3 regions of the Skermanella cutis genome follow, and region 2 is predicted to be linked to each of the others. Evidence: predicted binding sites of a transcription regulator. Region 2 holds the regulator's gene; each other region holds the start of a gene.
The links. The regulator HrcA, encoded in region 2, represses chaperone genes, less so after heat shock. The targets are predictions, from matches to a motif close to GTTAGCACTCNCCNNNGGNGAGTGCTAAC.
Positions count from the first base shown of each region.

Region 1: the regulator HrcA is predicted to act here: its motif matches at 1,213-1,241, upstream of IGS68_RS12585 (co-chaperone GroES).
Region 3: the regulator HrcA is predicted to act here: its motif matches at 1,428-1,456, upstream of groES (co-chaperone GroES).

Region 1 covers NZ_CP067420.1:2,674,213-2,677,486, forward strand. Annotated here, with positions in the region: gene hflX (GTPase HflX) at 1-1,050, shown strand, start outside; gene IGS68_RS12585 (co-chaperone GroES) at 1,302-1,589, shown strand; gene groL (chaperonin GroEL) at 1,627-3,274, shown strand, end outside.
Region 2 covers NZ_CP067420.1:5,786,699-5,789,972, reverse strand. Annotated here, with positions in the region: gene IGS68_RS27065 (hypothetical protein) at 1-517, shown strand, start outside; gene grpE (nucleotide exchange factor GrpE) at 761-1,426, opposite strand; gene hrcA (heat-inducible transcriptional repressor HrcA) at 1,496-2,530, opposite strand; gene rph (ribonuclease PH) at 2,750-3,274, shown strand, end outside.
Region 3 covers NZ_CP067420.1:3,131,194-3,134,467, reverse strand. Annotated here, with positions in the region: gene rapZ (RNase adapter RapZ) at 1-354, opposite strand, end outside; gene IGS68_RS14795 (HPr kinase/phosphorylase) at 351-794, opposite strand; gene IGS68_RS14790 (usg protein) at 954-1,217, opposite strand; gene groES (co-chaperone GroES) at 1,552-1,869, shown strand; gene groL (chaperonin GroEL) at 1,934-3,274, shown strand, end outside.

The DNA.
Region 1 (3,274 bases), 2.8 Mb from region 2:
ATGGACCACGCCCTGTCGCCCGTCCAGCAGCGCAACCTGGAACGCGGGCTCCATGCCAAGGTCATAGACCGCACCGGCCTGATCCTGGAGATCTTCGGCGCCCGGGCAAGGACCCGGGAAGGCCAGTTGCAGGTGGAGCTCGCGGCCCTCAGCTACCAGCGCTCGCGGCTTGTCCGGTCCTGGACCCACCTGGAGCGCCAGCGCGGCGGCTTCGGCTTCCTCGGCGGCCCCGGCGAAAGCCAGCTCGAGATCGACCGCCGCCTGATCGGCGACCGGATCATCAAGCTGAAGCGGGAACTGGACGAGGTCCGGCGGACCCGGGACCTGCACCGCAAGGCGCGGGACAGGGTACCCTATCCGGTGGTGGCCCTGGTCGGCTATACCAACGCCGGCAAGTCGTCGCTGTTCAACCGGATGGCCGGTGCCGACGTGTTCGCCAAGAACCTGCTGTTCGCGACGCTCGACCCGACCATGCGCGGAATCGAGCTGCCGACCGGCCGCAAGGTGATCCTGTCCGACACGGTGGGCTTCATCTCCGACCTGCCGACCCACCTCGTGGCTGCCTTCCGGGCGACCCTGGAGGAGGTCCAGGCGGCCGGCATCGTCCTTCATGTTCGGGACATCGCCCATCCCGACACGGAGGCCCAGAAGGCTGACGTCGAGGCGGTGCTGCGCGACCTCGACATCGACCCGTCCCAGGACGGCCGCGTCGTCGAGGTGCTGAACAAGATCGACCTGCTCGACGCCGCCACCCGGGACGCCCTGCTCGCCCAGGCGGCGCGGAACGACCACATGCAGGCGGTCTCGGCCTTGACCGGCGAGGGCCTGCCCGGACTGTTCGGGCTGCTCGACCGCCACATGACGATGGACCGGCAGACGGTCGATCTCGCGGTTCGGATCGACGACGGCGCGGCGCTGGCTTGGCTCTACCAGCGGGGCGACGTGCTGGAACGGCGGGACGACGACTCCTTCGCCCATCTCCAGATCGCCCTCGACCCGGCCGACCTCGCCCGTTTCGAACGGCGCTACGACTACCATCCCGCCACCTGACGCGGATCCACCCGCGTGCCGCACGCTCGGGGCCGGCGCCCTCCGGGGTGCCGGCCCTTATTTTGCCTCCGGGAAAATCGGCCGCCACCCCTGGTGTAAATCGGGCAAGGCCCCATTTGCCGGGGTGAAATGCTTGACGGCAGGGAGATCTGCCGTTATACGGCTGGCACTCCCTGGCCTTGAGTGCTAACACCCAGCGCTGACACCACAGCCGGCACCAAGGCCGGCGACAGACATCTCGGAGAGATCCCATGAAGTTCAGGCCTTTGCATGATCGCGTCGTCGTGAAGCCGACCGAGCAGGAGAACAAGACTGCCGGCGGCATCATCATTCCGGACACCGCCAAGGAAAAGCCGATGCAGGGCGAAGTCGTCGCCGTCGGTCCCGGTGCCCGCGGCGAGGACGGCAAGGTCACCGCGCTCGACGTCAAGGCGGGCGACAAGGTGCTGTACGGCAAGTGGTCCGGTACCGAGGTCAAGATCGAGGGCGACACGCTTCTGATCATGCGTGAGTCCGACCTGATGGGCGTCCTCGAGTAAGAACCCCGCGTCAACCGCCATATAGGAGATCCAGGGCATGGCTGCCAAGGAAGTTAAGTTTTCGGTCGACGCTCGCACCCGCATGCTGCGCGGCGTCGACATTCTGGCTGACGCCGTCAAGGTGACGCTGGGCCCGAAGGGCCGCAACGTGGTGCTGGAGAAGAGCTTCGGCGCACCGCGCATCACTAAGGACGGCGTGACGGTCGCCAAGGACATCGAGCTGTCCGACAAGTTCGAGAACATGGGCGCGCAGATGGTGCGCGAGGTCGCCAGCAAGACCAACGACCTGGCGGGCGACGGCACCACCACCGCGACCGTGCTGGCGCAGGCGATCGTGCGCGAGGGCGTGAAGTCGGTCGCGGCCGGCATGAACCCGATGGACCTGAAGCGCGGCATCGACCTGGCGGTGGAAGCCGTGGTCAACGCCGTCAAGTCCTCCTCGAAGAAGATCAACACCAACGCGGAGATCGCCCAGGTCGGCACGATCTCGGCCAACGGCGAGCGCGAGATCGGCGAGATGATCGCCCGCGCCATGGAGAAGGTCGGCAACGAGGGCGTCATCACCGTCGAGGAGGCGAAGTCGCTGGAGACCGAGCTGGAAGTGGTCGAGGGCATGCAGTTCGACCGCGGCTATCTCAGCCCCTACTTCGTCACCAACGCCGAGAAGATGACGACCGAGCTGGAGAATCCCTTCATTCTCCTGCACGAGAAGAAGCTCTCCGGCCTGCAGGCCATGCTGCCGGTCCTCGAGGCCGTCGTCCAGAGCGGCCGTCCGCTGCTGATCGTCGCCGAGGACGTCGAGGGCGAGGTCCTGGCCACCCTGGTGGTCAACAAGCTGCGCGGCGGCCTGAAGGTCGCTGCCGTCAAGGCCCCGGGCTTCGGTGACCGCCGCAAGGCGATGCTGGAGGACATGGCCATCCTGACCGGCGGCCAGGTCGTCAGCGAAGACCTCGGCATCAAGCTCGAGAACGTGAGCCTGGACATGCTCGGCACCGCCAAGCGGGTCCTGATCACCAAGGAAGAGACCACGATCGTCGACGGCGCCGGCGCCGGCTCCGACATCGAGGCCCGCTGCACCCAGATCCGTCGCCAGATCGACGAGACCACCAGCGACTACGACCGTGAGAAGCTGCAGGAGCGGCTGGCCAAGCTGGCCGGCGGCGTCGCGGTGATCCGCGTCGGCGGCGCCACCGAGGTCGAGGTGAAGGAGCGCAAGGACCGCGTCGACGACGCGATGCACGCGACCCGCGCCGCGGTCGAGGAGGGTGTCGTGTCGGGCGGCGGTGCGGCCCTGCTGTACGCCCTCAAGTCCCTGGACAGCGTCCAGACCTCGAACGACGACCAGCGCGTCGGCGTCGAGATCATCCGTCGTGCCCTGAAGGCTCCGGCCCGTCAGATCGCCGACAACGCCGGTGCCGACGGCGCCGTGGTGGTCGGCAAGCTGCTCGAGTCGACCGACCCGTCCTACGGCTACGATGCCCAGAACGGCGTCTTCGGCGACATGTTCAAGGCCGGCATCATCGACCCGACCAAGGTCGTGCGTACCGCCCTGCAGGATGCCGCTTCGGTCGCCGGCCTGCTGATCACCACCGAGGCGATGATCGCCGACAAGCCGGAGCCCAAGGGCGGCCCGGCCATGCCGCCGGGCGGCATGGGTGGCATGGGCGGCATGGGCGACATGGGCT
Region 2 (3,274 bases):
CTTCTTCGGCGATGCGACGGTCGCAGCCGAACTCGCCCGCATGCTTGAAGCCGATTTGAAGATCCCATCGCGCGATGATGTGGTCACGCCGAACTCCGCCGCCATCGACATCAAGCTCCGCGGCGAGCACTACACCATCGACTTCCTGCATTCCATTGCCGGCCTGGATACGGAGATCATGCGCAAACGGGCGCAGATCCTGGAGGAGCCGCTTGCCGTCGAGGGCAGCTTCAGCCGCGATACCGAGGTGCGCCTCCTGCACCCCGTCGATGTGCTGATCAGCCGCATCGCCGGAATCACGATCCTGAAACGCATGGACCCCGGCGCGCAACGCCAGTTGACCGCTGCTCCGATCGTGCTGCGCGAGTTCATCCGCGAACTCCTGGACATCGGTGACCAGGACGCCATCAAGGAGGCCCGGGATGCCGTGCGCGAATTCATTCGCATCGGCAGCGCACACTTCAACGACCCGATCCTCGATATCTACGGCATCGATATCATTGCTCACGCGGCGTAGCTTGCGGGCCACCCGGCTTGGCATCCCAACTTCGCCGAGCATCAGATCCGCCGCGCCTGCGTGCGCTTCGCCGAAAAACGTGACCGGCGTATCGCTGAAGCCAGACGCCGGGCGGCCCGGCAAGGATCTTGAGACCGGAGGAGAGCTTCGAGACTACGGGAAGATCCAAAAGCGCCATCGCGGGCCGCCCGGCCCGCGATGCTTAAGCTGAAGAGGGGCCCGCAGCCTCCCCCCGGCATGGGGTCAGGCCTGGGTGTCGACCCGGCTGACCGGCTCGTCGGCACCGCGCTTGGCGGCGCCGACCATGGCTTCGCGCAGCAGGCGGCCGTGGATGGTGTAGCCGTCCTGGAGGACCTGGACGATGGTGCCGCCGGGCTTGCCGGTGTTCTCGACCTCGAACACGACCTGGTGAAAGTTGGGATCGAACTGCTCGCCCAGGGCTTCCATCTTCTTGATGCCGCCGCGGTCGAACGCGGCGTGGAGCTGGCGCTCGGTCGCCTCGATGCCGACCAGCAGGTTCTTCATCACGTCGTCCTGCTCGCGCTGCTCGGCCGGAACGGCGTCGACGGCCCGGCGCAGGTTGTCGGCCACCGCCAGCAGTTCCTTGGCGAAGCTGCTGACCGCGTACTTGGCGGTGTCCTCGCGCTCGCGCTGGGCGCGGCGGCGGATGTTCTCCGTCTCGGCGAGGGTGCGGAGGAGCTGGTCCTTCAGGCCGGCGACCTCGGCCTCCAGCGCCGCGACCCGATCTCCGCCCTGGGCGTCGCCCTGGCCTTCCGAACCGGCGGCTTCCTCACCGGGCGCCGCGGCGGTTTCGGGAGCTTCGGGAGCGGCAGCCTGGCCCTTTACGTCCGCCTGGGCGGTAGCCGTGTCGGTGTCGGCCTCGTTGGGCTTCTTCTGGGGTTCGTTCATGGCAAATACTCGGTTCGTGGCTCGGTGAATGGGTTGCGATGAATTCCGGGGTTCTCCGGGGCCGGGCGGTCAGCCGAGCAGGCGGCCGATCACCTTGGCGGTATAGTCCACCATGGGGATGATCCGCGCGTAATTGATCCGGGTCGGACCGATCACGCCGATCGCGCCGACGATCTGCTCGCGGCTGTCCTGGTAGGGGGCGATGATCATCGAACAGCCGGCGTGGCTGAACAGGGTGTTCTCCGCGCCGATGAAGATCTGCACGCCCTCCGCCTTGTTGGCGGCGTCGAGCAGGCGGAGCATCGCCTCCTTGGTCTCCAGCGCCTCGAACAGGGCGCGGATGCGCTCCAGATCGGAAAGCGCGGTCACGTCGTCAAGCAGTTTCGCTTGGCCGCGCACGATCAGGTGGCCGGTCGAGCCGGAGCCGGCCCAGGTCGCCAGCCCGGCTTCCACGACCCGCGACGACAGCTCGTCCAGCTGGGTGCGCTGCTCGTCGATCTCCCGCACCACGGCGGTCTTGGCCTCGTCCAGGGTGCGGCCGATCAGCCGGGCGTTGAGGTAGTTGGACGCGGTCTGGAGGGTGGAGGCCGGCATGCCCAGCGGCACCTCGACCACCCGGTTCTCGACCAGGCCGTCCTCGGTCACCAGGACCACCAGGGCGCGGCCGGGGGCCAGGTTGACGAACTCGATATGCTTCAGCGCGCGGTCGGTCTTGGGAGCCAGCACCAGCCCGGCGCAGCTGGACAGGCCGGACAGCATGGACGACGCCTCGGCCAGCACGTCGGGCAGGCTGCGGCCCGATGTCGCACACTTGGCGTCGATGCTCTCCCGCTCCTGGTCGGACAGCCGGCCCAGTTCCAGCAGGCCGTGGACGAACAGGCGCAGCCCCGCCTCGGTCGGCAGGCGGCCGGCCGAGGTGTGGGGCGCGTAGAGCAGTCCCAAGTCCTCCAGGTCGGCCATGACGTTGCGGATCGTCGCCGGCGACAGGGAGATGCCGAGCCGGCGGGAGATGGTGCGGGAGCCGATCGGCTCGCCCGTCTCCACGTAGGCATCGACGATGGTGCGGAAGATGTCTCGCGAGCGCTGGTTCAGTTCGCTGATCATATGAGCTTCGACAACGCTGACGGCACGATGTGGGGCCTCCCAGCCGGTTGCTCCCGGCCGTCCTGGCCGAACCTGCAATGTAGTCAGGGCCTTGCCGCGAATCAACCGGGGCGCCCCGGCGGTCCCTGTCCGGCGCGCGGCGGGACCGCACTGGACGGGGCGCGGGCGAGCGGCTAGCTTGCCCCTCCGCATCCACACCTAGTCACGGGACACAGCACCATGCGCCCTTCCGGCCGCCTTCCCGACGCCCTGCGTCAGATCAGCCTGGAACCGGGCTTCTCGAAATACGCCGAGGGCTCCTGCCTCGTCAGGTTCGGCGACACCCATGTGCTGTGCACCGCCAGCGTGGACGAGCGGGTCCCGCCGTTCCTGCGCAACACCGGGCTGGGCTGGGTCACCGCCGAGTACGGCATGCTGCCCCGCTCCACCGGCAGCCGCACCGACCGCGAGGCGGCCAAGGGCCGGCAGTCCGGCCGCACGCAGGAGATCCAGCGCCTGATCGGCCGCTCGCTCCGCGCGGTCACCAACCGGTCCGGCATGGGCGAGACCCAGATCAAGGTCGACTGCGACGTGATCCAGGCCGACGGCGGCACCCGCACGGCGGCGATCACCGGCAGCTACGTGGCGCTCTACCTGGCGTTCAAGCATCTGGTGGAGATCGGCAAGCTGAAGTCGATCCCCATGACCGACTCGGTGGCCGGCATCTCGGCCGGGATCTACAACGGCACGGCGGTGCTGGACCTG
Region 3 (3,274 bases), 2.7 Mb from region 2:
GCATTCCAGGAAGATCAGCCGCACCGCCAGGTCCGGGCGCGCGGCCAGAGCCTCGATCCGCGCCATCAGCGCGTCGGAACTGAAGTGCCGCGTTCGGGCATCGACCGTGATGGCCACGGGCCGGGACAGCAGGTCGCCCTGTTCGACAAGCGCGTCGACCATGTTCATCGGCAGATTGTCCACCGCCTCGTAGCCGAGATCCTCGAGGCATTTCAGCGCGGTGGAGAGGCCGGCCCCCGACATGCCGGTGACGATGGCGACGGTGCGGGGCCTTGTCGCGTCCGGGGAGGGGGCCCGGGCCGGATCTTGGGAGAGATCGCCGGCGATCCCTCCCTCGGGAACTGGAGTCGTCATGGGAGGTCCGGCACAGGCTCGAGGGCGCCCGCCCTGAGGCGTGCCGCGGCGAGCCTCACCTTGGCCGGCGTCGAGGCGTGAAAGGGAGCGAGGGTGACACGGCGAATCGGACGGTCGAGCAGCAGGCAGGTCTCGACTTCCGGCAGGCGCTCGATCCGGTCGTCGGCCGCGAGGTCGACGACGAGCCCGACCGGGGAAGCGCGAACGGCGTCGACCGGCAGGATGCCGATGCCCCGGACTTCCAGCAGCCCGGCAAGCGGTTTCGGAGCCCGGGCCATCACGCGGCCCGCCGCATCCAGGGTCAGCTCGATCTGGTCATCGGCGACCAGGCGCGCACCGCCGTCGATCAGGCGCAGTGCCAGATCGGACTTGCCGCTGCCGGAGGGCCCCCGCAACAGGACGCCTAGACCCGACAGCGCGACGCACGTGCCGTAGATCATTAACATGGTCTGGGGAGGTTGCTGTGCCCGCGTCCCGCTGTCAATGCTCAGCCGCCGAGATAAATAGCTCTTTCGGGACTTGCGACGCGATTTCGGTCCTGCCGGCGCGTCCCGGATCGGCCGCCGCGCCGATGGCCGGCGCGGCGGCGCGTCGGGTGCTCAGTGCAGCTTCAACTCCCCATCGACGAAGCGGCATTCGCTCGGCGTGATGATGGAGTTGGACGCGACCTTCACGGAGTGCAGCTTGCCATCCAGTTCGCGTTCCCAGAAGGTCAGGAACTTGCGCAGCACGGGGTAGCGGGGGGCTAGGTCCAGGTCCTGCCAGATGTAGCTCTGCAGGAGCCCGGGATGGTCCGGCATGTGGTACAGGATCTCGGCGACGGTCAGGCGATAGTCACGCAGCTGAAGACTCAAACTTGCCATGCAGATCTCCTCCGTGGTTGCGACCGGTGGAACTCCCGACATCTTGATCTTCGTCCGAGTGTGCCGTTGGGCAATTTGCCTGACAAGCAAAATCATCCTTTCTAATCAGTAAGTTAGCAGCCGATCACCAGGGCTGCTGCCAGCCTGTGCGGCGGCGTTGAAAAAATCCGCAAAAACCCTCTTGAAACGGATTCCGGCTTCAATTAGCTAGTTGGCACTTCTCGGGCGAGAGTGCTAACAGCGTGTGCCGCGCACGCTCGGCCGGGGTCCATTGATCCCATGTTTTGTGGGCCGGCCAGACCGGCCCGGTTCTGGATTTGGAGGAGATTCCGCGATGAAGTTCCGTCCTCTGCATGACCGCGTGGTGGTTCGCCGGGTGGAGCAGGAAAGCAAGACCGCCGGCGGCATCATCATCCCGGACACGGCCAAGGAGAAGCCGCAGGAAGGCGAAGTGATCGCCGTCGGTCCCGGAGCCCGCGACGAGTCCGGCAAGGTCCATGCACTCGACGTCAAGGCCGGCGACCGCGTGCTGTTCGGCAAGTGGTCCGGCACCGAGGTCAAGATCGACGGCGTCGACTACCTGATCATGAAGGAATCGGACCTGCTGGGCGTGCTCGACGGGACGCCTGCCGCCGCCGCCAAGGCCGCCTGACCGGCGCCGTCCGATCCGGACCTGAAGTTTCCAGCCTCAACATTTCCAATCAGGGTTTACGAACATGGCTGCCAAGGAAGTCAAGTTCAGCATCGACGCGCGCAACAAGATGCTGCGCGGCGTCGACATTCTGGCCGATGCCGTCAAGGTGACGCTGGGCCCGAAGGGCCGCAACGTGGTGCTGGAGAAGAGCTTCGGCGCACCGCGCATCACCAAGGACGGCGTGACGGTCGCCAAGGACATCGAGCTGTCCGACAAGTTCGAGAACATGGGCGCGCAGATGGTGCGCGAGGTCGCCAGCAAGACCAACGACCTGGCGGGCGACGGCACCACCACCGCGACCGTGCTGGCGCAGGCGATCGTGCGCGAGGGCGTGAAGTCGGTCGCGGCCGGCATGAACCCGATGGACCTGAAGCGCGGCATCGACCTGGCGGTGGAAGCCGTGGTCAACGCCGTCAAGTCCTCCTCCAAGAAGATCAACACCAACGCGGAGATCGCCCAGGTCGGCACGATCTCGGCCAACGGCGAACGCGAGATCGGCGAGATGATCGCCCGCGCCATGGAGAAGGTCGGCAACGAGGGCGTCATCACCGTCGAGGAGGCGAAGTCGCTGGAGACCGAGCTGGAAGTGGTCGAGGGCATGCAGTTCGACCGCGGCTATCTCAGCCCCTACTTCGTCACCAACGCGGACAAGATGCAGGCGGAGCTGGAGAACCCCTTCATTCTCCTGCACGAGAAGAAGCTCTCCGGCCTCCAGGCCCTTCTGCCGGTCCTCGAGGCCGTCGTCCAGAGCAGCCGTCCGCTGGTGATCGTCGCCGAGGACGTCGAGGGCGAGGCGCTGGCCACCCTGGTGGTCAACAAGCTGCGCGGCGGCCTGAAGATCGCCGCGGTCAAGGCCCCGGGCTTCGGTGACCGCCGCAAGGCGATGCTGGAGGACATGGCCATCCTGACCGGCGGCCAGGTCATCAGCGAAGACCTCGGCATCAAGCTGGAGAACGTGACGATCGACATGCTGGGTACCGCCAAGCGCGTCGTCATCACCAAGGAGAACACCACGATCGTCGACGGCGCCGGGTCGAAGGACGACATCAACGCCCGCTGCACCCAGATCCGCCAGCAGATCGAGGAGACCACCAGCGACTACGACCGCGAGAAGCTGCAGGAGCGGCTGGCCAAGCTGGCCGGCGGCGTCGCGGTGATCCGCGTCGGCGGCGCCACCGAGGTCGAGGTGAAGGAGCGCAAGGACCGCGTCGACGACGCGATGCACGCGACCCGCGCCGCGGTCGAGGAAGGCATCGTCGCCGGCGGCGGCGTGGCCCTGCTCTACGCCACCAAGGCGCTCGACGCGATCAAGCCGGCCAACGACGACCAGCGGGTCGGCGTCGAGATCATCCGCCGCGCCTTG